3 regions of the Aquamicrobium sp. YD-1-mutant5 genome follow, and region 2 is predicted to be linked to each of the others. Evidence: predicted binding sites of a transcription regulator. Region 2 holds the regulator's gene; each other region holds the start of a gene.
The links. The regulator LexA, encoded in region 2, represses DNA repair genes until DNA is damaged. The targets are predictions, from matches to a motif close to TGTTCNNNNTGTGTTCNG.
Positions count from the first base shown of each region.

Region 1: AC5XE7_RS06130 (helicase-related protein) is a predicted target of LexA. The motif match lies at 3,174-3,191, and genes of this name have one in related genera.
Region 3: AC5XE7_RS16180 (cytoplasmic protein) is a predicted target of LexA. The motif match lies at 6,725-6,742, and genes of this name have one in related genera.

Region 1 covers NZ_JCAKKP010000003.1:354,450-364,084, forward strand. Annotated here, with positions in the region: gene phaR (polyhydroxyalkanoate synthesis repressor PhaR) at 1-417, opposite strand, end outside; gene AC5XE7_RS06120 (acetyl-CoA C-acetyltransferase) at 701-1,888, shown strand; gene phbB (acetoacetyl-CoA reductase) at 2,004-2,726, shown strand; gene AC5XE7_RS06130 (helicase-related protein) at 3,360-6,545, shown strand; gene AC5XE7_RS06135 (RNA-binding S4 domain-containing protein) at 6,568-6,948, shown strand; gene fdxA (ferredoxin FdxA) at 7,100-7,438, shown strand; gene AC5XE7_RS06145 (CarD family transcriptional regulator) at 7,782-8,363, shown strand; gene AC5XE7_RS06150 (glutamine amidotransferase) at 8,454-9,164, opposite strand; gene AC5XE7_RS06155 (tellurite resistance TerB family protein) at 9,299-9,635, opposite strand, start outside.
Region 2 covers NZ_JCAKKP010000001.1:342,208-351,842, reverse strand. Annotated here, with positions in the region: gene trpD (anthranilate phosphoribosyltransferase) at 1-697, shown strand, start outside; gene trpC (indole-3-glycerol phosphate synthase TrpC) at 700-1,506, shown strand; gene moaC (cyclic pyranopterin monophosphate synthase MoaC) at 1,512-2,015, shown strand; gene AC5XE7_RS01685 (molybdopterin molybdotransferase MoeA) at 2,017-3,222, shown strand; gene lexA (transcriptional repressor LexA) at 3,334-4,053, shown strand; gene AC5XE7_RS01675 (ComEC/Rec2 family competence protein) at 4,390-6,915, opposite strand; gene gltX (glutamate--tRNA ligase) at 7,011-8,432, shown strand; gene gltA (citrate synthase) at 8,611-9,635, shown strand, end outside.
Region 3 covers NZ_JCAKKP010000013.1:60,888-70,522, forward strand. Annotated here, with positions in the region: gene AC5XE7_RS16150 (Ros/MucR family transcriptional regulator) at 1-252, opposite strand, end outside; gene AC5XE7_RS16155 (S9 family peptidase) at 601-2,718, shown strand; gene AC5XE7_RS16160 (cytochrome c) at 2,728-3,666, opposite strand; gene AC5XE7_RS16165 (c-type cytochrome) at 3,676-4,113, opposite strand; gene AC5XE7_RS16170 (superoxide dismutase) at 4,281-4,883, opposite strand; gene AC5XE7_RS16175 (L,D-transpeptidase) at 5,373-6,182, shown strand; gene AC5XE7_RS16180 (cytoplasmic protein) at 6,280-6,588, opposite strand; gene AC5XE7_RS16185 (helix-turn-helix domain-containing protein) at 6,796-7,215, shown strand; gene AC5XE7_RS16190 (DUF6456 domain-containing protein) at 7,218-8,027, shown strand; gene AC5XE7_RS16195 (SufE family protein) at 8,063-8,488, opposite strand; gene AC5XE7_RS16200 (DUF5330 domain-containing protein) at 8,576-8,902, opposite strand; gene AC5XE7_RS16205 (PAS domain-containing sensor histidine kinase) at 9,363-9,635, shown strand, end outside.

The sequences.
Region 1 (9,635 bases), on a different contig from region 2:
CTCTTCCAGCGCCTTCATCGGCAGTGGCATCTTCATCATGTCCATGGGCGATTTCGGCAGCGCATCCTTCATCTGCTCGCGAAACCGTTCCTGCTCCTTGGAGAAGGCCATCATCGACTGTTCGAGAAATGACGGCACGATCATCTGCATCTGATCGCCATAGAAGGCGATGAGCTGGCGCAGAAATGGGATCGGCAGCATGTTCTGCCCGTCCTTGTTTTCCAGCTCGAAGATGATCTGGGTGAGCACGGAATGGGTGATGTCGTCGCCGCTCTTGGCGTCCTGAACTGTAAAATCCTCGCCGCGCTTCACCATGGCGGCGAGATCTTCCAGCGTCACATAGGTGCTGGTTCCCGTATTGTAGAGCCGACGGTTGGCGTATTTCTTGATGATCACACTATCGTCTTTCGCAGCCACCAGCGTCCTCCCCGAACAGCTTTGTCGAATTGGTAAGCATGAACTTACCATTTGCATTGCTTTGCAACAGGATAGGCCCAAAACGGCACCGACTCCAACAGATTTTGTGCAGTGCGGAACGGCAGGCATGTTCCTGTCACCTGCAAAATGCTGCGCAGCATTGCTGAGCCGACTTACCGCAGGTCACTTCGCCGCGACTTTTTCGGATTTGACTCGTCTTTCGGAAAGGGCAACAAAAGTCATGACACCGCCGAGTGCAGTTCTGCAAAGTCCGGAGAAAACAATGTCGTCTTCCAATTCCATCGTCATCGTCAGCGCCGCCCGCACACCGGTCGGCTCCTTCAGCGGATCCTTCGCAAACATGCCGGCGCATGAGCTTGGCGCCATCGTCATCAGGGAATTGCTGGCGCGCGCAGGCGTCGACGCGGCGGAGGTGGACGAGGTCATCCTCGGTCAGGTGCTCACCGCGGCGCAGGGCCAGAACCCCGCCCGTCAGGCATCCATGCTGGCCGGCATTCCCAAAGAAACCTCGGCCTGGGGCATGAACCAGGTTTGCGGCTCGGGCCTGCGCTCGGTTGCGCTCGGCATGCAGCAGATCGCCACGGGCGACGCCCGCGTCGTGATCGCAGGCGGACAGGAATCCATGTCGCTCTCGCCCCACGCCCAGCATCTGCGCAACGGCGTGAAGATGGGCGACTACAAGATGATCGACACTATGATCAAGGACGGCCTGTGGGATGCCTTCAACGGCTACCACATGGGCATCACAGCCGAGAACGTGGCGCGCGAGTTCCAGATTTCCCGTGACGAGCAGGACCAGTTCGCGCTCGCATCGCAGAACAAGGCCGAAGCCGCGCAGAAGGCCGGCAAGTTCAAGGACGAGATCGTTTCGGTAACGGTGAAGGGCCGCAAGGGCGACACCATCGTCGAAGATGACGAATATATCCGCCACGGCGCCACCATCGAGGCCATGCAGAAGCTGAAGCCCGCCTTCGACAAGGAAGGCACCGTGACCGCCGCCAACGCTTCCGGAATCAATGACGGCGCCGCCGGCGTGCTGCTGATGAGCGAAGAAGAGGCTCAGCGCCGCGGCCTCACCCCGATCGCGCGCATCGCTTCCTGGGCAACGGCCGGCGTCGACCCGGCGGTGATGGGCACCGGACCGATCCCGGCTTCCCGGAAAGCGCTGGAAAAGGCCGGCTGGTCCGTCGGCGATCTCGACCTCGTCGAGGCCAACGAAGCCTTCGCCGCGCAGGCCTGTGCCGTCAACAAGTCGCTTGGCTGGAATCCGGAAATCGTCAACGTCAATGGTGGCGCCATCGCCATCGGTCACCCGATCGGCGCTTCGGGTGCCCGCATCCTCAACACCCTTGTTTACGAGATGAAGCGCCGCAATGCGAAGAAGGGTCTGGCCACGCTGTGCATCGGCGGCGGCATGGGCGTTGCCATGTGTCTCGAGGGGCTGAACTAGGCAACAATGGGAGGACAGGGCAGAACGACCGCAAGGGCAAGCTGTTAAGGCACCATAACGCCTCAATCTCCTGCTCGGCTGCGGCGGACTGCCCTGATAATGGAGAATCACCAGCATGAGCAGAACAGCTATTGTCACCGGTGGGACACGGGGCATCGGTGCCGCCATCGCCAGGGCGTTGAAGGATGCGGGCTACAATGTTGCGGCCAACTATGCCGGCAATGATGACGCCGCCCGCATCTTCAACGAGGAAACCGGCATCCCGGTCTACAAATGGTCCGTGGCCGATTACGATGCCTGCGCTGCAGGAATCGCTCAGGTGGAAGCGGATCTCGGCCCCGTCTCGGTTCTGGTCAACAATGCCGGCATCACCCGCGATGCCATGTTCCACAAGATGACGCGCGAGCAGTGGAACGAAGTGATCGGCACCAATCTCAGCGGCGTCTTCAACATGACGCATCCGCTGTGGACGGGAATGCGTGACCGCAAGTTTGGCCGCATCATCACCATCTCCTCGATCAACGGGCAGAAGGGCCAGATGGGGCAGGCCAACTATTCGGCGGCCAAGGCCGGCGATATCGGCTTCACCAAGGCGCTTGCGCAGGAAGGCGCCCGCGCCGGCATCACGGTCAACGCCATCTGCCCCGGCTACATCGCCACCGACATGGTGATGGCCGTGCCGGAGAAGGTGCGCGAGTCCATCATTGCCCAGATCCCGGTCGGACGGCTGGGCGAAGCCGAGGAGATCGCGCGCTGCGTGCTCTTCCTCGCTTCCGACGATGCCGGTTTCATCACCGGCTCGACGCTGACGGCCAATGGCGGGCAGTACCTCGCCTGAGACTGCCTGTCCCGATACGGCACGAAACAGTTAACGGCGCGGCCTTCATGGCCGCGCCGTTTCCGCATCCGGCTGCGACCCCGCTGTGGAAGGCCTGTGGATAAGCTGTGCGGGACACAACATGTAGCGGTGAACGAAACGGGAAAATTCACAGGTCGGCGATTCGTCGCCGTTTCGTTCCGCCTTTGATCGAATCGTTAAGAAAACGGCCATGTGCACGGTTGGAAATTCTTAAGGGAAGTTAATAATTTCCTTATTTTTCAATGAATTGCCTTCTGATACCAGCTACCGCGATGCAAGTGGCCGGCAAACCTTAACGACAGTGAAGAACAGCCGCTGTCTTGTTCCGAAGGCGATTCAGCATGTAGCTCCGGACCGCACCTGAAGGCCTATATGTAGCCGTGAACGAACCATGAATCGGCAAGAGTCAGCGATTCGTCGCCGATTCGTTCCAGACTCGTTCCACCCGTTAACGCGGGCCGCCAGCCGCCTCTGATGCGACGACTGAGGGACGTGCTGAAACTTCCGCCTTTCACCGCGGTGCATAAATGCCTATGTGTCAGACGGGTCGGAGGCGATCCAGCGCTTTCGGGCGTCCCTTGCTGCACTGTGGCCGGAGAGACTTTCCCGCCGATGAACATCCAACCCAAGCCCCAACAACCGCTTATCCTGTCCGGCCGCGACGTGACGGCCGTGCTCGGTCCCACCAACACCGGCAAGACCCATCTGGCCATCGAGCGCATGGTGGCGCACGAAAGCGGCGTCATCGGCCTGCCGCTGCGCCTGCTCGCCCGCGAGGTCTATGCACGGCTGTGCGAGAAGGTGGGGGCGGCGAAAGTGGCGCTGATCACCGGCGAGGAGAAGATCCAGCCTGCAGGCGCCCGCTACTCGGTCTGCACCGTGGAAGCCATGCCCCGCGAGACCGATGCGGCTTTCGTCGCCATCGACGAGGTGCAGCTGGCCGGCGATCTGGAACGCGGCCACATCTTCACCGACCGCATCCTCAATCTGCGCGGGCGGCAGGAAACGCTGCTTCTGGGTGCGGCCACCATGCAGGGCATTCTCCAGAAGCTGTTGCGGGGCATTTCGGTGGTGACGCGCCCGCGCCTGTCGCATCTGGCCTATGCCGGTTCCAAAAAGCTCACCCGCCTGCCCCGGCGCACGGCGATCGTCGCCTTCTCGGCCGATGAGGTCTACGCCATCGCCGAGCTGATCCGCCGCCAGCAGGGCGGCGCGGCCGTGGTGCTTGGCGCACTCTCGCCGCGCACCCGCAACGCGCAGGTGGCGCTCTACCAGAACGGCGATGTCGATTATCTGGTCGCCACCGACGCCATCGGCATGGGGCTCAACCTCGATGTAGACCATGTCGCCTTCGCCCAGAACCGCAAGTTCGACGGCTACCAGTTCCGCCAGCTCACCGCCGCCGAGCTTGGCCAGATCGCCGGCCGCGCCGGCCGCCACATGCGCGACGGCACCTTCGGCGTCACCGGCCGCGTCGATCCTTTCGACGACGATCTGGTCAAAAAGATCGAGAGCCACGATTTCGAGCCGGTTAAGGTGCTGCAATGGCGCACCGCCGCCTTCGACTTCGCCAGCCTCGATGCGCTGCGCCGGTCGATCGAAACCAATGCGCCGGTTGAAGGGCTGACGCGCGCGCTGCCGGCCGTCGATGCGCAGGCGCTGGAATATCTCGCGCGCGACGGCGACATCCGCGCCCTTGCCTCACGCCCGGAGCGGGTGGCGCAGCTGTGGGACGCCTGCGCCCTGCCCGACTACCGGCGCATCTCGCCGGCCCAGCACGCCGACCTGATCGCGTCCATCTACATGGACATCGCCCGGCGTGGGCATGTCGATGAGAATTATATGGCCGAACAGGTGCGCCGCGCCGACACCACCGAGGGCGACATCGACACCCTCTCGGCCCGCATTGCCCAGATCCGCACCTGGACTTTCGTGTCGAACCGGCCCGGATGGCTTGCCGATCCGGCACATTGGCAGGAAAAGACGCGCGAAATCGAGGATAGATTGTCGGATGCGCTGCATGACAGGTTGACGAAACGCTTCGTAGACCGCAGGACTTCCGTGCTTATGCGCCGCCTCAGAGAAAATACCATGTCCGAAGCAGAAATCAGCCCTTCCGGAACAGTCCTCGTCGAAGGGCACCATGTCGGAGAATTGCAGGGGTTCCGCTTTACCGCGGACCAGAGCGCCGGCGGCGAAGCCGCCAAGGCGGTTCGCGCCGCTGCGCAAAAGGCGCTGGCCGCCGAGTTCGAAACCCGCGCAGAGCGTTTCGCCGCCTCCGGCAACAACGACATTGCGCTGGGCGATGACGGTGTGCTGCGCTGGATCGGCGCGCCCATCGCCACGCTCGTCGCCGGCGAGGACGTTCTGCGCCCGCGTCTGGTGCTGCTGGCCGACGAACAGCTGACCGGCCCGGCACGCGACAAGGTTGTCAACCGCGCCGAGCGCTTCGTCACCTTCCACATCGAAACCCTGCTGAAGCCGCTGGTCGACCTGAAGGCCAATGATCAGCTCACCGGCATCGCGCGCGGCATTGCTTTCCAGCTCGTGGAGAATCTTGGGCTTCTCAACCGCCGTGACATTGCCGAGGACATGCGTTCGCTGGAGCAGGATGGCCGCGCGGCCCTGCGTCGTCTCGGCGTGCGCTTCGGCGCATATCATGTCTTCGTCCCGGCCCTGCTGAAGCCGGCCCCTGCCAGACTGGTGACGCTGCTGTGGGCACTTCAGAACGACGGCAAGGACAAGCCGGGCTACGGCGATGTCGTCCTCGCACTGGCCACTGGCCGCACGTCGGTCGTGGTGGACCAGACTTTCGACCGTAATTTCTACCGCCTTGCCGGCTATCGCAGCCTTGGCCGCCGCGCCGTGCGCGTGGACATTCTGGAACGGCTGGCCGACCTGATCCGCCCCGCTATCAACTGGAAGCCAGGCCTCGGGCCCCGCCCCGATGGCGCTTTCGATGGCGGCACCTTCACGGTCACGCCGCCGATGATGTCGATCCTCGGCGCGACCGCCGAGGACATGGAGGAAATCCTCAAGGGCCTCGGCTACCGTGCCGACCCGAAGCCGGCCGAAGAGGTGAAGGCAAAGGTCGAGGCCTTCGATACCGCCGCCCGCGAAGCCGTCGAAGCAAAGGCGGCAGCGGACGCAGCACAGGCAGAAGCCACTGCTGAGACGCAGACCGCAGCTGCGGATACGGAAGCCGTCCCGCAGGACCAGATTGCGGCGACCGATGTGGATGCTTCAGCAGCCGATCAGCCGGCATCCGATGAACAAGCGCCCACCGAGGCCGGTCAGGACCAGCCGGCGCGGGCCGAAGCGCCAGATTCTTCCGCCGAGGCTTCGCAAGAAGCCACAGCCCCCGTTGCCGAAGAAACCGCCGTCACGACGGAAGAAGCCGCTCCGGCACCATCCGAACCTGCATCGCCAGCGGCTCCGGAGCCGGCCGAAGAGCCGAAGCCGGTGCTTATCTGGCGTCAGGGCCGCTTCGATCGCCAGAACCAGCGGCCCGGCGGCCGGCAGGGTCAGCGCGGCCAGCAGGGGCGCGGCCAGCAAGGGAGTGGTGAGCGTCGCGAAGGCGGCGAAGGCAACAAAGGCGACAACCGCCGCTTCGACCGCAACCGCAAGGGCGGCAAGCCGGGAGCGGATCGCCCCGAACGGCAAGGCGAGAGGCCGGACAGCAAATCCGGCGGCAAGCCGAAGTTCGAGCCGCGCAAGCGCGAGGAACGCCCGGTGCGCATCGATCCGGATTCGCCCTTTGCCAAGCTCGCCGCCCTGCGCGAGCAGCTCAAGAAGTAGCTCCGGGACCCGGCGTCGGACGATGGCAGCAGCCGGCCGCCAGCGCCTCGACAAATGGCTGTTCTTTTCGCGCGTCGTGAAATCGCGTTCGCTTGCCGCCAAACTGGCGGTCAGCGGACGCGTTCGCATCAATCGCGACAAAGCATCGCAGGCCTCCGATCTGGTGAAGCCGGGCGACGTTCTCACCATCACGCTGGAGCGTCGCATACTGGTCTGGAAAGTGCTCGACACCGGCACGCGCCGCGGCCCGGCACCTGAAGCCCGAACCCTTTACGAGGACTTGTCTCCGGCCCCGTCACAGGCGGAAATTCCGGATGCGCAGGCTCCCCTGCGGGAGGCCGGAAGCGGTCGTCCCACCAAGAAGGAACGCCGTATCACGAACCGGCTGCTGGGACGGGAATAACATGCTGGCGCGAGAACCGCCGGCGCAAAACCATTCCGCCAGGGGCGCTATGGCGCATGCGCTTCGGCTTGAAAGCGCGGTGCAAAGGCGTTACCTCACCCCTCGATGATGCGACCCGAAATTGGCATGTACGGGACGCCCGGAGCCTCGTATGACTTATGTAGTCACCGACAATTGCATCAAGTGCAAATACACCGACTGTGTCGAAGTGTGTCCGGTCGACTGCTTCTATGAAGGCGAGAACATGCTCGTCATTCATCCCGACGAGTGCATCGACTGCGGCGTGTGCGAACCGGAATGTCCGGCCGATGCCATCCGCCCCGACACGGAACCGGGCCTCGATCAGTGGCTGCAGCTCAATGCCGAATATGCGGAGAAGTGGCCGAACCTGACCACCAAGAAGGATCAGCTTCCCGAAGCCGAGGAATTCGACGGCCAGACCGGCAAGCTGGAGAAGTATTTTTCTCCTGAAGCCGGCAGCGGCGACTAGCACTTTATTTTCTCATCGTGCCTTTGAGAATGGCAGCTATGCTTGCCCTTCATGGCGCTTGCCGTTAGCGTGTGCAGCAAAATCTTGATTCTTGCGACTTTTTGTGTTACACATCGGCCAACATGCCCGTGACACAACGTCGATTTATGGCGCACACGCCCTAATCACTGAAAGGTGAATCTCCCAGTCCGGACCAGAGCGATCTGGGCCATGTGGTCGTTTAGCGTCCCGGCCCTCAGCTTTTCTTCCGGACAATTCACTGTTGCGCGGTATCTGCCGGCTGGTCCGGCCCCACTGTGTACGGTCGGCGTGGCGCCGGCCACAACAAGGAGTCTATGGCGTAATGGCAACCAGCACCCCGCAGAAGAAGTCTGCTCCCACGCGTCACGGTTTCAAAAGCGGCGAGTTCATCGTCTATCCAGCCCATGGCGTCGGCCAGATCGTAACCATCGAGGAGCAGGAAGTCGCAGGGCACAAGCTGGAATTGTTCGTCATCGATTTCCAGAAGGACAAGATGCGGCTGAAGGTTCCGGTGGCCAAGGCCACCTCCATCGGCATGCGCAAGCTTTCGGAAACCGATTATGTCGATCGCGCCCTGAAGGTCGTTCAGGGTCGCGCCCGCGTCAAGCGCACCATGTGGTCGCGCCGCGCGCAGGAATACGATGCCAAGATCAATTCCGGCGACCTGATCTCGATCTCGGAAGTCGTGCGCGACCTCTACCGCGCCGAGAACCAGCCCGAGCAGTCCTACTCCGAGCGTCAGCTCTATGAGGCGGCCCTCGACCGCATGGCCCGCGAGATCGCGGCCGTCAACCGCATGTCGGAAACCGAAGCGGTGCGCCTGATCGAGGTGAACCTCAACAAGGGTCCCAAGCGCGGCACCAAGGCCGACAATGAGGAAGGCGAGCAGGAAGAAGCCGCCTGATCCTGTCCGGCCCCGATCATTTCCGGGCATTGCCGGCTGAAATCTGAAAACCGCGGGTCGCAAGATCCGCGGTTTTTCTTTTGAGTCGCCTTACCGCACCGGTGCGTGGCCGAAGATCGTCTCCAGGAACTCGCCGAGCCAGCGCCTGAGATGCATGTCCCAGATCAGCCGCCCGCCGAGATGGTCGCGGCCAGGCTGAGCGCCCGGAAGCGAGAAACGCTGCGCCCCATGCACCACCCAGCGATGCATCATCGCCTGCGTCAGCTCGCCGTGAAACTGGATGCCATAAGCCTTCTCGCCATAGCGGAAGGCCTGATTGGGATATGTCTCGGCCGTGGCCAGCAGCGTCGCATCGGACGGCAGCGTGAAGCCCTCGCGGTGGAACTGATAGACCATGTCGGGCCAGTGCAGCAGCTGCCGTCCACAGCCGGTCGCCTCGATCGGATACCAGCCGATCTCCACCAGCCCCCGTCCATGTCCCTCGACCTTGCCGCCGAGATGCTTTGCCAGCATCTGCGCGCCGAGGCAGATGCCGAGGAAGGGCTTGTCCTCCTTCAGCGGAACACGCATCCAGTCGGTCTCGCGCCTGACGAACTCATCGGGATCGTTGGCGCTCATCGGCCCGCCGAACACCACCGCTCCGGCATGGCCGTCGAGAGTGTCCGGCAAGGGATCGCCAAGCGGCGGACGTCTGATGTCGAGATCGAAGCCGCGCTCCATGAGCATGTGCCCGACGCGGCCGGGGCTCGATGTCTCCTGATGCAGGACTGTCAGTATTCTCGGTCGGGTTCTGGCAAGCATAGCGGGCAGAATCAGCAGATGATTTGCCGGATTATAGCGACTTCATCAAAAGGGCGAAGCGGAATTGCGTGAAAACAAAGGGTTAGATCGTCAGTGCGGCGCGCAGAGAAAACCAGACGCTTTGTGGCCGGATTCTACTCCTCATCAGGAATTTTAGCCGGATCCGGCAGGCTCGCCGCCACCTTGCGGCGTTCGCTGATACGGTCCTGCCGCTCCACGTCCAGCAGCTCTGCAACGCGCCACACCGTATTGTCCTCCAGCTCGTGCAACTCGCCATCGGCGAAGACGATCTCCCACATCAGCCCGATGAAGGCCTTGCGTCCGTCAGGATCGAGATGGCGCTTGAGCACGCTGGTGAAGGCATAGAAATCAACCGCCTCGCGGTCCGCCTGCTCGCCGGCCTTTGCCAGTTCGTCCAGCTCGGTTCCGGACACGCCGTAATTCTCACCGAGAACGGCCTTGAACCGCTCC
Region 2 (9,635 bases):
GCCGGTGGCCAAGCACGGCAATCGCGGCCTGTCCTCGCTGACGGGCACCGCAGACGTGCTGACGCGGCTGGGTGTCAACATCGAGCTCGCACCGGAAGCCATAGCGCGGTGTATCGAGGAAGCCGGTATTGGCTTCATGTTCGCGCCATCGCATCACCCGGCGATGAAGCATGTGGGGCCGATCCGGGTGGAGCTTGGCACACGTACAATCTTCAATCTGCTCGGGCCTCTCACCAACCCTGCAGGGGTCGGGCGGCAGCTCGTGGGCGTGTTCGCGCCCGAATGGGTGCTGCCGGTGGCCGAAGCCCTCAAGGCGCTCGGTTCCAGACATGTGTGGGTCGTTCATGGCGATGGCTATGACGAGATCACTGTAACCGGCGAAACCCATGTTGCCGAACTCGTCAACGGTGAAATCCGCAGTTTCACCCTCACCCCTGAAGCCTTTGCGCTGCAACGCCATTCCAAGGAAGCGTTGCGCGGCGGAGATTCGGAATTCAACGCGGCCGCATTGCGCTGTGTTCTTTCGGGAACTCCCGGCGCATATCGTGATACGGTGCTGATGAATGCCGGTGCCGGACTGGTCGTTGCCGACAAGGTCAGGACACTTGAAGACGGAATCGTCAGAGCCCGCGAAGCGATCGACAATGGGAATGCGACCAGAGTTCTGAACAAGTTGATCGAGGTTTCCAACGCTTAGCCATGTCAGACATTCTGCGTAAGATTGAAGCCTACAAGCGTGACGAGATCGCCGCAGCAAAAGCGCGCACGCCCCTTTCCGAGCTGAAAGCCCGGGCAGCAGATCAGGAAAAGCCGCGCGGCTTCCTTTCCGCACTTGAAACATGCAATCGCGACGGCCGCTTCGCGCTCATTGCCGAGATCAAGAAAGCCAGCCCGTCAAAAGGCCTTATCCGGGCCGATTTCGATCCGCCCGCCCTTGCCCGGGACTATGAGGCCGGCGCCGCCGCCTGCCTTTCGGTGCTGACGGATGGACCGTCTTTTCAGGGCGCCCCGGAATATCTGACCCGCGCGCGTGAGGCTGTCAGCCTTCCCGCGCTGCGAAAGGATTTTCTGTTCGACACCTATCAGGTGCATGAGGCGCGCGCATGGGGGGCGGATGCGATCCTCATCATCATGGCAAGCGTCGATGATGCCACCGCGCAGGCGCTCGAAGACACCGCCTTTTCGCTCGGTATGGACGCACTGATCGAGGTGCATGACGAGGAAGAAACGGTGCGTGCGCTTCGCCTTTCCTCGCGCCTCATCGGCATCAACAACCGCAATCTGCGCACCTTCGAAACCTCGCTGGAAACGAGCGAACGTCTTGCCCCGATGATTCCGGCCGACAGGCTGCTCGTCGGCGAGAGCGGCATCTTCACCAATGAGGACTGCAAGCGGCTGGCCCGGAGCGGCATCGGCACTTTCCTCGTTGGCGAAAGCCTGATGCGTCAGGATGACGTTACCAGTGCCACGCGCATTCTTCTTGGGCTCGAATCAGGCGAGGCATAGCTGCCGTGAGCGAACGCCCCTCTCCGGCCGGAACCGGCCTGACGCATATTGGCGCTTCCGGAGAAGCGCATATGGTCGATGTCGGCGGCAAGGCCGAGACCGTACGGGAGGCCGTCGCCGAGGGCAGCGTTCGCATGCAGGCCGAGACGCTGGCCATGATCCTCGCAGGCAACGCCAAGAAAGGCGATGTCCTGTCGACAGCGCGCATAGCCGGCATCATGGCCGCCAAGAAGGCGCACGAGCTCATCCCGCTCTGCCATCCGCTGCTGCTCACCAAGGTCAGCGTCGACATTGAGCCGGATCACGATCTGCCGGGCCTCAGGGTTCAGGCTCTGGCGCGCGTTACCGGCAAGACCGGCGTTGAAATGGAGGCTCTGACGGCTGCGTCCGTCGCCTGCCTCACCATCTACGACATGGCCAAGGCCGTGGATCGCGCGATGATCATTTCCGACATCAGGCTTACCTCCAAGACCGGAGGAAAATCAGGCGACTACAAGGCAGAGGCCTGACATGGCGCTGGTCCCGCTGGAAACGGCGCTGCAACGCCTTCTGGAGGATGTCGGGCCCCTCGGTGGTGAAAGCGTGCCCCTGAACGATGCGTATGATCGCGTGCTTTCCGAGTCGATCGTGGCGCTGCGCACGCAGCCTCCCTTCAACGCCTCGGCAATGGATGGCTATGCCATGCGGGGCGCCGACGCGCAGATCACGGGCAGTGAGCTGGCCGTCATCGGCGAAGTGGCCGCTGGCAGCATGTTTTCAGGCTCTGTCGAAGCCGGCCAGTGCGTGCGCATCTTCACCGGCGCGCCCCTACCCGCGGGAACCGATACGGTCGTTATTCAGGAAAATGTCGACAGGCCGGCAGATGGCGTGATCCGCCTGCGTGAGCCGACCGCTGCCGGTCGCAATGTGCGGCGCGCCGGTCTGGATTTCACGACTGGCGACCTTCTCGTCGAAAAAGGCCATCTGATGCGCGCCAGCGCGCTTTCGCTCGCCGCTTCGGCCAATCACGCGCGCCTCACGGTCGTCAGACGGCCACTGGTCGCCATCATCGCCACCGGCGACGAATTGCGCCTGCCTGGAAGCGAACTGGGACCGGGTCAGATCATTTCATCCAACAGCTATGGCATCGCAGCCGCGGCCCGCGCCGTGGGCGCCGATGTTCTCGATCTCGGCATCGCACCAGATCGCGAGGATGCAATCTCGGCGCTGGTGAAACAGGCTGTTGCGGCCGGTGCGAACGTCATCGTCACATCTGGCGGAGCCTCCGTGGGCGATCACGATCTCGTTCACAAGGTTCTGACGCGCGAAGGCATGACGCTCGACTTTTGGCGGATCGCCATGCGGCCCGGCAAGCCGCTGATGTTCGGCAGAATGGACAACATCAGATGTCTGGGCCTGCCCGGAAATCCCGTGGCGAGCCTCGTCTGCTCGCAGCTTTTCCTGAAACCTCTGCTCGCCCGCCTTGGCGGCCGCCCTTTCCGTCAGGACATCAGGACAGCGACGCTCGGGGCACCGGTTTCAGCCAACGACCATCGTCAGGACTATGTTCGTGCAGCCATTGAGGAACGCGACGGCCAGCTGATTGCCACGCCCTTCGGTGTGCAGGATTCTTCCATGCTGCGCACCATGGCCGCATCAGGGGGACTGGTCATACGCGCCCCCTTCCAGCCGGCATCGGAAATCGGCGATCCCTGCCAGTTGATGATGATCGGCTGAAGCCGTCCCCGGTCGTTCTGATTTTAAGCGGTTGCGGAACACAACTGGAACATATAGTGTTTGTTCCGGGTTTGTTTTCCGATTCTGGATTCGCCGCTGCCGGGGGAACCTATGCTGACGCGCAAGCAACATGAACTGCTTCTCTTTATCCATGAGCGGTTGAAGGAGAGTGGCATTCCGCCCTCTTTCGACGAAATGAAGGAAGCGCTGGACCTTGCCTCGAAGTCGGGCATCCATCGCCTGATCACCGCACTGGAAGAACGTGGGTTTATCCGTCGCCTGCCCAATCGGGCGCGTGCGCTGGAAGTGCTGCGCCTGCCAGATTCCATTGCCCCCGGTCTGAACAGTGCGCGAAAATTTTCACCCAGCGTCATTCAGGGAAGCCTCGGGCAGCCGGCAAAGGATGTTCGCAAGCCGCAGATCGCCAGCAATGAGGATGACAGCGCCTCGGCGGTTTCCATCCCCGTGATGGGGCGGATCGCTGCGGGTGTTCCGATCGATGCGATCCAGCACAAGACACATTCCATTTCGGTGCCGCCGGAAATGCTGTCGGGCGGCGAGCATTATGCCCTCGAAGTTCGGGGCGACTCCATGATCGAAGCCGGCATTTTCGATGGCGATACCGTCATCATCCGCAACGGCGATACAGCCACCCCGGGCGATATAGTCGTGGCACTCGTTGACGAGGAGGAAGCAACCCTGAAGCGGTTCCGTCGCAAAGGCGCCTCCATCGCGCTTGAAGCCGCCAATCCGGCTTACGAAACCCGGATTTTCGGACCCGACCGCGTCAAGGTGCAAGGCAGGCTGGTCGGATTGATCCGCCGTTACTGATCCGGAAATGAAACAGAACGAACCGGATTTTTTGCCTTCCATCCGTTCTGAGGAACATTGTTTATCAGCATCTTAAAACAACATCCTGAGGAAATGATTGAAATGTTGAGGTCGCCATTTGAGCGCTCTCAAAGCGTTGATCGCCGATAGCTAAAGGGCACTTTACGACCTGTACGATCGGTGAGCAGATTTTAGCTCCATAGGCGAGCGGCCCGTCCAGCTATCTGTCACGATGGTCGATTTTCCTGCGTAACTGGGTCTGCATTTGATCCACCCGCAGAAACGGACCTGCCAGACGAGGCGGAAACCGTTCCGGATACGCCCTGTCTTTATCGCTTATTCGATCTTGTCCGGGGCTGAGAGAACAGGCGTTTCCGCAGGTGCTGAGGCAACTTTTCTCTCATAGGGCGGCAAGCCACGTGCTTCCCGCGAGTATCGGCGCTGGGTGTGCCATGGCCGATAATCCCCTTCGATTGCGAAGCGCACCTTTGGCTCTCCGATGATTGGCAATGAATTTCCGACTGGAACACCAGAAGCAGCGTCGACCTTTTCCAGATAGACTTCGGCACTTCCCTTTTGCGCCAGCTTCCGACGGGTCACCACAATTGCCTGAGATTTTCGGCACGGGTTACGCATCACCGCGTCCTCGATCACGATGACTGTTGCATGGGCACATGCTTTGGCGGCCATACCCGCATCCTGAACCTGCACGACAAGCAGACCAGAGGGACTGCGCAAAGCACATGTTTTCTCGGAGCATACAAACCCTGCTGCTTTGCTTTCCTGCCTCGCAGGAGCGATAAAATCCTGCAGAAAAATACCCTCGTCCGGCGGCTTTACGCGGGTTGGCGGCAATATCGTTTCTGCATCCATCGCCCGGCTCCAGTTATCCATGGTGAAGGCACTCGGGCGGGGGCGGTTGACCGCAACCTGCCCCCCTTCCATGGCGACGGCAATCAGCCGGGCATCTTCTGAAATGAGAATGTCAGGCGTTCGGGCAGAGCCAAGCGTCAGCATACTGCCTATGGCGAATGGCAGTGCGACAAGGCGCAGCCATGTTGTCGTCATCGTTGCAATCACCAGCGCAATCGTCGCCAGAAGCACTGCCTCGGGTGGAATCAGCCCGATCGCGTCGACTGGCGACATGTCCGCGATCTTTTCGGAAAGGAAAATCACTGCCGTCAGCCCCTTGCCCATGATTTGCAAGAGAGGGCCATCCAGCCCGAAAGGCATGGCGAGCGATGCAAAAACGGCAAATGGCATGACGATGATCGAGACGACGGGCATCACCGCCAGATTGGCCAGCAGGCTGAGCGGTGCAATGCGCTGAAAATGCCATGCCGCGTAGAGGGTCGTGGCAACGCCGGCAACCACGGACGTTGCGGCAAGGCCAACCATCATGGTGACCAGAGCGCGGATCAGCGACCGAGCGAGACCGGACTTTTTGTAAACCCGCGCAACAGGTCGGCGCGCCTTGTAGTCCGACCATGCCGCATAGGCGCCGACCAGCGCCGCCGTTGCCGCGAACGACATCTGAAAACTCGGCCCCACCACCTCATGGGGCGTGACCAGGATGACGATGATCGCCGAAATAGCGAGATTGCGCATGGTCAGCGCGCTGCGGTCGAACAGCACGGCCACCAACATCACGGCCAGCATGATGAACGAGCGCACGGCAGCCACCACCATGCCGGATATCAGCAGGTAGGCGAAAATCGCAAAAAGCGCGGTAAGGGCTGCATATTTCCTGACCGGATGACGGGAGGAAAAATCCGGGAATGCGGCGAACAATCCGCGCATCAATCCCATCACCGTACCCGCCACCAGCGCCATATGCAGGCCGGATATGGAGATGATGTGATAGATGCCGGTCTTGCGCATTGCCTCGTTTATCTCTTCTGGAATGCCCGCCCGCACCCCGACGATCAGCGCTGCCGCGATCTCGCCTTCTGGCCCGCCGATGCTGTGCCTGATGCGCCCGGCAACCGCCTGCCGCCCCCGCTCGATCGCTGCACTGACGCGGGTAGCCAGCGGCGCGACAGTCTGCTCGGACAGCTTTGGTCCGGAGAGAAAGAAACCGCTCGCGCCAATGCCACCAAAATAGTTGGAAAAGGATGTGTCGTAGCTGTCCGGCCGAATCGGCCCGCTCGGCGGCAGCAGGCGGACGAGACCGGTCACATCCGAGCCCGCTGCTATCTCCGGCGGCAGGTTGCGGGCGGAAATTCGTACCCGTTCCGGCTGGTAGCGTAGTTTCGGCCTCTCTGTGGAGACGACATCGATCGTCAGACGCTTGCGCCCGCTCGCCATGTCCTCAATTTCCACGACCCTCCCGGTGAGTCGGACGGTGATGTCGGAGCCAATTACCCGCGTATCCAGACGCCATGTCTGAAATTTGGAGAGGGTGACACCGGAAATGCAAAACAGAAGAGCCAGGCAACACAGATGAATTTTGTGATGTCTGCGCACGGCCCATGTCAAAAACGCAAAAGCCCCGGTCAGACCAAGCAGCACAGTCCATCGAGGTTCATGAGACATCGAAAAGTACAATACGACGCCAATGGACAGGAACACGGGCACGAGAAGAAAGCCGGCTCCACGCTCCATTTCCAGCGCAAACGCCATTGAAGCAGATCGTCCGAATCTGCGTAGTTGCAGCGTGACATGTGCTGCCTGCAGGAATCGCGATTGCCGTGAAGGCAGTGGAGCAGGCTCGGAAGAAAGTGCGGGAGAAGTATCCTGCGGAAGGGCGGGCACCTGCGGCGCCGGCGATGCCGTTGCCTCCGGCAGAGCAAAAAGATTTCGCTCACTGACGTCAAAAGGCGCATTCTTTGCGCCGTGACTGCCGGCCGACGACAAAGTCACCAAGCCTCCCCCTTGCACCCCTCACCTCCTATGCTACATGAACGCGCAAACAGCGAAAGTCCGGCAGCTGGCTTTCGTCACCTCGCGAGAACTGAATGTCTGACAAGGTCGTCACCCGCTTCGCCCCCTCGCCTACGGGCTTCCTGCATATAGGCGGTGCGCGCACTGCGCTGTTCAACTGGCTTTATGCCCGCCACACCGGCGGCACCATGTTGCTGCGCATCGAGGATACGGATCGGGAACGCTCCACAGATGCAGCTACCGCTGCGATTCTCGAAGGCCTGAGCTGGCTTGGATTGAAATGGGAAGGCGATCCCGTATCGCAGTATGAGCGCGCCGGCCGGCACCGCGAGGTGGCGGAAGAGCTCGTTCGTCTGGGCAAGGCCTACTACTGTTACGCCAGGCCGGCGGAACTGGAAGAAATGCGCGAAAAGGCACGCGCCGAAGGGCGCCCGCCACGCTATGACGGCCGCTGGCGCGATCGTGACCCTTCCGAAGCGCCCGCGGGCGTTCCCGGCGCAATCCGCATCAAGGCACCCATCGAGGGAGAAACCCTCGTGCGCGATCTCGTTCAGGGCGATGTGCGCTTCCCGAACAAGGATCTCGACGACTTCATCATTCTGCGCTCGGATGGAAATCCAACCTACATGCATGCAGTGGTGGTGGACGACCACGACATGGGCGTCACCCACATCATCCGCGGCGATGACCATCTCACCAACGCGGCACGGCAGACCATCATCTATGATGCCATGGGCTGGCAGGTGCCGGAGATGGCGCATATCCCGCTCATTCACGGTGCAGATGGCGCAAAGCTTTCCAAGCGCCACGGTGCGCTCGGCGTGGAAGCCTACAGGGCAATGGGATACCTGCCCGAGGCCCTGCTCAACTACCTTGCACGCCTCGGCTGGAGCCATGGCGACGACGAGGTGATGTCGATTGCCCAGATGATCGAATGGTTCGACATCACCGATGTGAACAAGGGGGCAGCGCGCTTCGACTTCGCCAAGCTGGAAGCGCTGAACGGCATTCACATGCGTTCGATGGATGACGCGGCACTCACCGAAGCTCTCCTGTCCGCCCTGCCATATCTGCCGGATGGCGAAGCCCTTGCCGCAGGATTTGACGACGCGGCCAGAAAACGGCTGCTGCGCGCCATGCCGGGGCTCAAGGATCGCGCCAAGACGCTGATCGAGCTTGCGGACAACACCTATTACCTGACCGCCCGGCGGCCTCTCCAGCTGGATGAAAAAGCGACGACCATACTCGATGACGCCGCAAGGGCCGTGCTGAAGGATGTGCTGGCCCGTTTTCAGGATATCAGCGAGTGGAATACTCAGACGACCGAAGCGGCAATCCGTGAATACGCTGAGAGTTCCGGGCTGAAACTGGGCAAGATCGCACAACCGCTGCGCGCTGCGCTGACCGGCCGGGCGACGTCCCCCGGCGTGTTCGATGTGCTGGATGTGCTTGGGCGTGAAGAAAGCCTCGCACGCATTGGGGATCAAATCGATTAAGGGACACGGCTACGAAAATTGACGTTGAAAGGCCTGTGTTGCGGTGCAACATTAGCGCGCGAACCGAAACGGTTCGGCACCTTATACAGGCTGCACTTTTGAACATTCCCGTATTTCGGATTTAACATCGACCAACGATTTTTGCCGCTTGGGCATGAGACTTGACAAGGAGTTTGCGATGACCGGATCAACTGCGAAACTGGAGCTTGGCGGCAAAACTCACGAACTCCAGGTCCGAAGTGGCACGATCGGACCGGACGTCGTGGACATCGCCTCGCTCTACTCGACCACCGGCGCCTTCACTTACGATCCCGGCTTCACTTCGACGGCAAGCTGCGAATCGCAGATCACTTACATCGATGGTGACGCAGGCGTTCTGCTGCACCGCGGATATCCCATCGACCAGCTCGCCGAGCACGGCGATTTCCTCGAAGTCTGCTACCTCCTGCTCTACGGTGAACTGCCGACCAAGAGCCAGAAAGAGGATTTCGATCACCGCATCACGCGCCACACGATGGTGCATGAGCAGATGTCGAAATTCTTCTCAGGCTTCCGCCGCGATGCGCACCCGATGGCGGTCATGTGCGGTGTCGTCGGTGCACTCTCGGCCTTCTATCACGACTCCACCGACATCTCCGATCCGCATCAGCGCATGGTCGCCTCGATGCGTCTGATCGCCAAGATGCCGACCATTGCGGCCATGGCCTACAAATATCACATCGGCCAGCCGTTCATTTATCCCAAGAACGACCTGAACTTTGCTGCCAACTTCCTGCACATGTGCTTTGCCGTGCCTTGCGAGGAATACAAGGTCAATCCGGTTCTGGCGCGCGCCATGGAGCGCATCTTCATCCTTCATGCCGACCACGAGCAGAACGCTTCGACCTCGACCGTTCGGCTGGCCGGCTCGTCGGGCGCCAACCCGTTCGCCTGTATCGCCGCCGGCATTGCCTGCCTGTGGGGACCGGCTCATGGCGGCGCCAACGAAGCTGCCCTCAACATGCTGGCCGAGATCGGCCACGTCGACAACATTCCCGAATTCGTGAACCGTGCCAAGGACAAGAACGATCCGTTCCGCCTCATGGGCTTCGGTCACCGCGTCTACAAGAACTACGATCCGCGCGCCAAGATCATGCAGCAGACCGCGCATGAGGTTTTGGGTGAACTCGGCATCAAGGACGATCCGCTGCTCGACATTGCAAT
Region 3 (9,635 bases), on a different contig from region 2:
GTCTTCAAGGCAGATGATGTAGTCGTCATGGACCGATCTCTTGGGATTGACTGCCGGCTTCTGCTTGTCGACGGGCAGGGGCTCGGGTGACGCGCTGCCGGCGACGCGGCCAAGAGCTGCATGGACATCGGCGATCAGATTGGAGAGTTCGGATGCCGGAACGGGGTTGTTGCTCACATAGGCTGCGACGACATCAGCAGTAAGTTCGATAAGCGTATCGATATTTTTCGGGAACGTGTCGGCAGTGTCCATGTTCGTGAAATCCCAACGAGAGACATGATAACGATGCCGATGATCAGTGCATGGCATCTGCGGAATTTAATGGCGGGAGCGTCAGCGATTCGCTCAGCGTCAACTTCATGATCCCAGATGACTGTCAAGTCAATCGCATATGTTCTTTGGTGGCATAATGCTCAATGATTTTTTTTGACCGCCTAGTTCAATTATCAATACACAACTACATACTGCCTCAATACGAGCTGTCGTTCATCTGCCTGACAAAGCAAAGAGTATTACAATATGTATCTCCCATGGCAGACGGGACTTGAACGCTGGTGAGCAGCATGTTCTTTGAACTGTGAAATAAATGGAAAGCTTAAGATGACGACAAAGGCACCCTTCGGTTCCGCGCAGGCTCCCCGCCCTGTGAAAGTCCCCGTCGAGGACACGCGGCACGGTATAACCCGCACGGATGAATATGCCTGGATGCGGGCCGACAACTGGCAGGAAGTCTTCCGCGAGCCTGCACGGCTCGCCGCCGATATCCGCGCTCATCTTGAAGAAGAGAATGCATATCAGGCGCAGTTGATGTCTGACACGGCCGGGCTGCGCGAGACGCTTTTTTCCGAGATGAAAGGACGCATCAAGGAAGACGATTCGTCGGTGCCTATGAAAGATGGACCCTTTGCTTACGGTTCGTCTTACCGCATGGGTGGCCAGCAGCCGCGTTATTTCCGCAAGCCGGCCCAGGGCGGAGATGAGGAGATATTGCTGGATGGCGACCATGAAGCTGAGGGAAAGCCCTATTTCCAGCTCGGAGGCATCGACCATTCGTCCGACCACAAGCGCCTGTTGTGGGCCTATGACGACAAGGGTTCCGAATTCTACACGCTGCGTGTACGTGATCTTGCCACGGGCGCCGAGCTTGCAGACAGTATCGAAAGCACGGGCGGTGGCGGCACATGGGCATCCGATAATAACGGCTTTTTCTACACGCTGCTGGACGATAACCACAGGCCGTCGAAAGTATTCTTCCACCAGATCGGCGATGATACTGCCAATGACCGTCTGATCTACGAGGAGACGGATCCCGGTTTCTTCATGAGCGTCGGAGGCACACGCCGCAACGACTGGATCATGATCAGCATCAGCGACCATGAGACTTCGGAATATCGCATCCTCAACGCAGCCGACCCTCTTGGCACGCCGCTGCTGGTCGCCGCGCGCGAGGCGGGCATTCAGTATGATCTGGAGGAAGGTGGGGACATATTCTTCGTGCTCACCAACGAAGGCGGAGCGAGAGACTTCAAGATCATGACCGCTCCGGTTGCAGACCCGGTTCGTGCCAACTGGACCGAGCTGGTTCCGCATCAGCCGGGTCGCCTGATCCTGTCCATCACGGGGTTTCGCGATTACCTCGTCCGGCTCGAACGGCTCGATGGTCTGCCGCGCATCGTCGTTCACGAACGCGCCACCGGCGAGGAACATGCCATTGCCTTCGACGAGGAAGCCTACTCCCTCGGCATGGCAGGATCATATGAATATGACACGGACGTTCTGCGCTTCTCCTATTCGTCGATGACCACGCCGGCGCAGGTGTTTGACTACGATATGCGCACGCACCAGCGCACCCTGCTCAAGACGCAGGAGGTTCCCTCTGGTCACGATGCCGACGCCTACGTCACCCGCCGCCTGATGGCCACCGCACCGGATGGCGAGGCCGTGCCTGTCTCCCTGCTTTACCGGCGTGATACGCCGCTGGATGGTACAGCTCCGTGTCTGCTCTATGGGTATGGCTCCTATGGCATCACCATTCCCGCATCCTTCAACACCAACTGCCTGTCGCTGGTGGATCGCGGCTTCGTCTACGCGATCGCCCATGTGAGGGGCGGCAAGGACAAGGGCTATTCTTGGTACGACGACGGAAAAAAGGCGCACAAGCAAAACACCTTCCGCGACTTCATCGCCGTCGCAAAATATCTCGTCAATGAAGGCTACACGTCGCATGACCGCATCGTGGCGCAGGGTGGCTCGGCGGGCGGCATGCTGATGGGCGCGATCGCCAACATGGCGCCGGAAGCCTTCGGCGCCATCGTCGCGGAAGTGCCCTTCGTGGATGTGCTCAACACAATGCTCGACGCGTCGCTGCCGCTCACGCCGCCGGAATGGCCGGAGTGGGGGAATCCCATTGCCTCGGAAGAGGATTACAGGACGATTGCCGCCTATTCCCCATACGACAATGTCGGCGCTTTCGACTATCCGCCGATCCTGGCGCTGGCCGGGCTCACCGATCCGCGCGTGACCTACTGGGAACCGGCGAAATGGGTAGCACGCCTGCGTGACACCAAAAGCGGCGACAATCCCGTACTGTTCAAGATCAACATGGATTCGGGCCATGCAGGCGCATCAGGCCGCTTCTCGCGGCTGGAGGAGATAGCTTACACCTATTCCTTTGCCCTGAAGGCTACCGGCAAGGCGGACGTGAAGCCCGCCACCTGACAGCGGTCGCTACTGGCGCGCCGGATAACCGTTCTGGCGTGCCGGTATGGCTTTCAGGTAGGCCGCGATCGCTTCGCGGTCTTCGCTGGTGAGTTCCGCCATGTTCTTCTGCACTTCCACCATCGATCCGCCGACGGAATCGAAGTCTGGCGTAAAGCCCGTTTCGAGATAGCCGGCAATGTCGGATTCCGACCAGTCGCCGATGCCACCTTCACCGGCGGTGATGTTGGGCACAACACCTTCGCCTTCTGCCGCAACCGCGCCGGCGAGCCACTGGTTCCTGTCGCTTCCACCGGCGAAATCGCGCGGTGTATGGCATTCGCCGCAGTGGCCCGGGCCCTCGACCAGATAGCGCCCGGCCAGAACCTTGTCCGGCGCGCCTTCGGCGAATTCCACCACCGGCCGATCGTCAAGATAGAGAAGCTTCCACAGCCCGATCCCGCGGCGGATGTTGTAGGGGAAGGCCAGATCATGCGGAGCTGTATGCCCGGCTACCGCAGGCAGCGTCTGCATGAAGGCGAACAGATCGGCTATGTCCTGCGGTTTCATACGGGCATATGACGCATACGGAAACGCCGGGTAGTAGTGGCGCCCGTCCGGGGAAACGCCTTTCAGCATTGCGGCGGCAAAATCGTCGAGCGTCCAGTTCCCTATGCCGTCATTTTTGTCTTGCGAGATATTCGGCGCGACGAAGGTGCCGAACGGTGTGGCAAGCTCCACACCGCCGGCAAGCGTGAAGCGCGCATCGCCTTCTGCGCCCTTGGCGGCATGGCAGGAAGCACAGCCGCCGGCATGGAACATACGCGCTCCGCGTTCAGCGTCTCCCGGCGCGGCAGAGGCCATGATTTGGGAATCCAGGCGCTGAGGGGCGGAGGCGACCCATCCCGCAACTGCGCCCAGTCCAACCACAACGCCAAGAGTGACGGCGATTTTTCCGCGTCTGGACATTGGGGCCGGTCAGCCCTTGCGGACGCGGAACGTCTCGTGGCAGGCGCCGCAGCTTGCGCCGATGGCGCCGAAATTCGCCTTGAGTGCATCGACGTCAGCCGGCGCATCGGTCACGGCCGCGTTGACGGCGGCCTCGAACTTGCCTTCGGCAGCCTTGAAGCCGTCCGGATCTTCCCAGATTTTCGGCGCGGCGGTCGTATCGCCCGTATCCGAACCAGCCGGATAAAGCGCCTCGACATCGAACTTTTCGGCGTTAGCCTGCATGTCCTGCAGGGTCTTGAGAACGGCAGCCGCGTCAAAGGGGGTCTCGCCCTTCACCACTTTGGAAAGCTCGCCAGTCAGCTTGCCCCGCTCTTTCATCAGGGCCTTGCGGTCGGCCAGAGTGTCGGCAAATGCGGCAGAGCCGGCAAGGGCGAAGATGGAAATGGCGAGTAGAAGCTTTTTCATGTCTGGCTCCGAATCTGATGAAGAAACGTGGCTGCTCCGACAGAATCGGAGATGGTGCTAAACTGTCTCAAAATCTGGATGATTTCGCTTCACGCTTGCGTGAAGCTTTGGTGAAGACCTGAAGAACGAAACCCCGGGGTTTTCCCCGGGGTTTCACGCTGAAACGATCAGGCGTTCGCCTTTTCGTACAGCTCAAGGACATAATCCCAGTTGATCAGGCTGTCGACGAAAGCCTCCAGATACTTCGGACGCGCGTTGCGGTAGTCGATGTAGTAGGAGTGTTCCCAGACGTCGACGCCGAGGATCGGCGAAGCGCCGTGAACCAGCGGGTTCTCGCCATTGGGGGTCTTGGAGATCTCCAGCTTTCCATCCTTGACCGAAAGCCATGCCCAGCCGGAGCCGAACTGCGTGGTGCCGGCGTTGATGAAATCGGCCTTGAACTTGTCATAGCCGCCCAGATCGCTGTCGACGGCCTTCTGCAGGGCGCCCGGCAGCTTGTTGCCGCCGCCGTTCTTCTTCATCCACTTCCAGAAATGGATGTGGTTGTAGTGCTGGGCCGCGTTGTTGAAGAGGCCCTGATTCTTGCCGAAGGACTGTTTCACCACTTCTTCGACGCTCAGGTCGCCCAGCCCGGCTTCGGCGGCCAGCTTGTTGCCGTTGTCGACATAGGCTTTGTGGTGCTTGTCATGGTGATATTCGAGCGTTTCCTTCGACATGAAGGGCTGAAGCGCCTCATAGTCATAGGGAAGTTCGGGAAGTTCGAAAGCCATTCGTCTTACTCCTCAAATAAATCCGGGGGGTTGCCGGACTAACATAGGTCTGTAAGCCCCGGGAACAACACCCCGCGGGCATGCATCACTCCCCGTTCAGCCATTCGCTGAGGGGGAGTCGAATGCGCTTCTCTCAATAGAGGGCTCGCGGCATCTTGACCATTGGTCCAGATGCTAAATGCCCGCTTCCGAAGCGAACAAACTGCTCCTGATCCGGAGAGCCGCATTGCCGGGATGGCGATCACAAAGACGTCATATCGGTTGGCCGGTGAGCGGAGGGATAATCTGTTTACCTTCCTTTCAGCCGCCCCATATAGGGTTCACACAACCCGTTGCCGATCGGCAACAGTGGAACCTTAGTCACATGTTCGCCTTTATTTGTCCTACCTGCGGCCAGATTTGGCGCTACCTATCGCCCCTGTCGGGAGCGGCGATGCCGGCAACGGCTTCGCCCATGTGAACAGTAGAGAAAGATCGAGACCACAATTCATGGCAACAGATTCACCTCCCGTCCTGCTGACCAGACGCCGTTTTCTCAACCTGACGGCAATGGGAGCCGCCGCAGCCACCGTTTCGGCCTGCACCACCACGGCTCCCCCGGTGCCCCTGAAACCTGCGGAACCGCAACCCCATCCCGAACTCGGCAGCTACGACATCATGTACGGGCCCGTTTTCGATGGCGGCTATGAAATTCCGGCCGTTCCCTATCGCAAGATCGATTCAAAGTTCCTGCGCCAGATCGTTCCCGATCCGACAGGCGAACGCCCCGGTACAATTGTCGTCGATACGTCGCAGCACTACCTTTATCTGGTGCGCGAGGGCGGACAGGCCATCCGTTATGGTGTTGGCCTTGGCCGTGCCGGTTTCGAATGGGCGGGGCGCGCGGTGGTTCAGTACAAGCGCGAATGGCCCAAGTGGACCCCGCCGGACGAGATGATCGCCCGCCAGCCTGAACTCGAAAAATACAGCGTCCGCAATGGCGGCATGCCTCCGGGGCTGATGAACCCGCTGGGCGCGCGCGCGCTCTACATTTTCCAGAACAACGAGGATACGCTCTATCGTATCCATGGTTCTCCGGAATGGCACTCGATCGGCAAGTCCATTTCATCGGGCTGTGTGCGCCTGATGAATCAGGACATCATCGATCTCCACAGCCGCGTTCCCGGCAAGACGCCGATCGTCGTCACCAACGGGCTTGGCGCCCGGGTCGCCAGCTACGATCCGAGTGGCACGCCGGTCGATGCCGGGGTGCCGGAAGATTCCACATTGCTCGGCCGCGCCACCCGCTCCTGGTTCTGAAGAAGCCTTAAAGTTCGAAGAGGTGGCCTTCCTGCGGCCTCACCCAATCGAAAAAGCCCCCTGCAGATATCAGGGGGCTTTTCAGTTTCGACTGTCATCACACAATAAGCGCATGCGACGGAGAAGTCGGCTTGCCATTGTCCCTGAGCTGATCGCGCGCCTGCTTGAGAGCTATGTGACGGTTCAGATCGTAGTTCCAATGCCGGCGCAAGCCTCGCAGACGTTCGCGCTCCAGAAGGCGTTCTATGCGGTCAAGCAGCTTCGTTCTTGCCGCTCCCTCACTGACAGACGCTTCTCCCACATCGATCCCGCATAAAATTTGCAACGCTGCCAGTTGTCCGGCGTGCCTGGCATGCAGCCGTTTCTGTTGGCCGAAAGCTTGCGCCTGCTCCTTCAGCGATCGCATGTGCCACCTCCTGTGAAATCGGGGCTTACTATCGGCCGGGGGAACCGCGGTGGGGAGTAAATGCATTGCGGCCGGAAGCAGTAATTCTGCAATTTCAAATGAAATCAATATGTTATCCCCATGAAAAGCTGTACGTAGTTCTTTGTTTGTTCACATGTCGGCGAACACCCTCTATAAGGAATCTATTCCTATGGTGGAGGAAATTTCGTGCACGCCAACATGACCGCTATTCCAGATGATCCCATTCATCCGATAGTCAAACCTGCTCCGGATGGAGAGCCTGAACATGCCTTTCCCAAACGGCGTGACGAGATCACGCTGGACGTCTGCGAATGCCTGATCGACATAGCTTCGGCGCTGTTTTCGCTTTCATCGAAGGAGCTGCGCAAACCCGGACGCACGTCGCAGCCGGTGGCACGGGTGAGGCAGATCGCCATGTATGTGGCGCATGTCGTTCTGCGGTTGTCGATGGGTGATGTGGGACGCGGTTTCGGGCGCGATCGCACGACGGTGGTTCACGCATGCCAGACCATTGAAGATCTTCGTGACGATCCCGAGTTCGACCGGGTGGTGCATATGTTCGAGCAGATTGCCTCGGCAGCTTTCCGCAACCGGCTGGGGATATGAGCATGCATGCTTCTTCCCGCGAGGTGCCGTTGCGCGTCCTGAAATTCCTGCAGAAGGGACCGGGTCAGATCAGCCCGGCGGCGCAGACAAACAAGGTCCTGATTGAAGCCGGTGAGCGCGGTACCGTCAGTGTCGGACGAGTGCCTTTCGATTGCCTGGTCGCGGAACAGATGCTGATGCTGAACGGCAATTGTGTCTCCGTGACGCCTAAGGGAGAGCGGATGATGCGTGAAATGGATGCAGCACGTGCTTCCGACACTTCGCCGAGAGATATCGAAACCATCTGCGTCGATGCGGGCGAGGGCCCGCGGCTGACCCAGATAAATCTGGCGGAATCGCCGCTTGCACAACTGGCGCGCTTGCGAACGAAGGCCGGCGCTGCCTTTCTGACAGCGCGAGAGTTCGAGGCGGGCGAGCGGCTGCGGGCCGATTACACCCGGGGCCAGCTCATGCCCCGGCTGGGTGCCAACTGGATTGCAAGTGTCGCTTCCGGCAAGCGCTCGGGCGGAGGTGGTGCTGCAGAACTTACAGATGTCGCTCTTGGCGCGCGGATGCGGGTAGAGAAAGCCATTGCGGCAGTTGGACCCGAATTGTCAGGCGTGCTGATCGATGTGTGCTGTTTTCTCAAGGGCATGGAAACCGTCGAGGCTGAACGCGCATGGCCGGTACGCTCGGGAAAGGTGGTGCTCAAGACGGCTCTGGCGGCACTGGCCCGCCACTATTGGCCGGGTGCGGCTCAGCAAGGCGGCAAGCCAGCCCAGATGCTGCATTGGGGCGCACAGGATTACAGGCCGAACCTGCACGCGCGCTAGAAAAAAGACTGGAAGCGGAGCGTCTGAGGCTCGGCTCAGGCGTTCTCACCTGCCTTTTGCGCATCGGTTCGGATGCGGTTGACCATGGAGCGCAGTCCGTTCGAGCGCTGTGGGGTCAGATGCTCGTCAAGGCCCAGCGTGCGCAATGTGCCTTCGGCATCGGTCGTCAGAATTTCGCTGGCCTTGCGGCCGGAGTAAAGGGCGAGAAGGATCGCCACCAGACCCCGCACGATATGGGCGTCGGAATCACCCGCAAAAGTGACGACCGGATCAGGCCCCGTTCCATAGCGGGTGGTCAGCCACACCTGACTGACACAGCCGGGAACCTTGTTGGAGGGTGTGCGCTCGCTGTCGGGGAACTCGGGCAGGGCTTCGCCGAGTTCGATGACATAGCGGTAGCGCTCCTCCCAGTCGTCGAGGAGGGCGAAGTCTTCGGTGATGCTCTGGATCGTCGTACTCATGCCGAACGATATAGTTCGGTGGCAGCCGGGCGTCACGGAAAAAAGGCGAGAACGCGGAAGACGCTCTTCAGGAGCGTCCGAAGCAGATCAGTTGGCGGGCCTGATGGAGCCGGTCGTGACAGGCTCTTTTGGCGCGGTAGCCGGTTGCGAAGGCGCATCCTCGATTATGCTCACCGCCATGCGTGCTGCCAGTTTGGCGCGCTCCGTCACCGTGTGGAGCGCAGAAGCGCCGGTCTCGCACACGTCCGGCTGGCGTTCGCACATGCCGGCGATGTCGCCGACAGCATCCTTTGCCGCCAGAAGCGCCTGGATGGGATTGACGTTTTCGCGACCCTCCCCGTCTGGCCCGACATCAAAGGGAAGAGCCAGCAGAACGAGCGAAAACCAGAACGCAAACCTGATCAGGAAACCCATATCCGTCTTCTTTCCAGAGCACCTGTCTTCAACAAAACCAGTTTAGCCGGGCCGGCCAAATGAGCGATTGCAAGCAAGAGGACAACTTTATTAAAATTTGAAGCAATGGACTTCCCGCTTTCATTTACACCCGCCGACCTGAACGGGGCATGAAGCCCACGCCTTTCGTTGCGGGTCGTGCCCTATCCGTTTGATTCGCTGTGGAAAGCCGCGTTCTCTGTGGTGGTCTTGAAAGACGTGTCGCTGTCCGTGACAGCTAACCGCGTGTTTACCATGGGCTGAATTGCATTCCCGTAAACGCTGTTTTTGCAGAAAAACGACTCCGAATCCGCTGCTCATGCTCCAGCTTTATCCATTCCTTAAAGGCTGGATGCGACTTTCGGCTCTAATCAGAAATGATCTGCGAAGCGGGTCCGTACGAGGCGTTGAGTTGAGTTCGATTGCGGCAAGATACGTTGGAATGCCTGACGCGATTGCGTCGGGCTGCGAGCGTCTCGTGCACAGCCGCGTGGCTGAGCCGGAAGCGCGTGCCCGTCATGCCCGTTTCATCGGACTGATGCTCGCAGCACCCTTCCTGTCTGCCGCAAGCGCGGTGATGCTGGTGACCGCCGGCCTCGGCGCCTCGGCGACTTTGGCCGCGATACTCGGCATATTCGGGCTGTGCTGGCTCGCCGCGCTCGGCGTTTCGGCAAGCGGCCGTTTGGCCGGAGCGGGAGCGGTCGTGCTTGCGGCA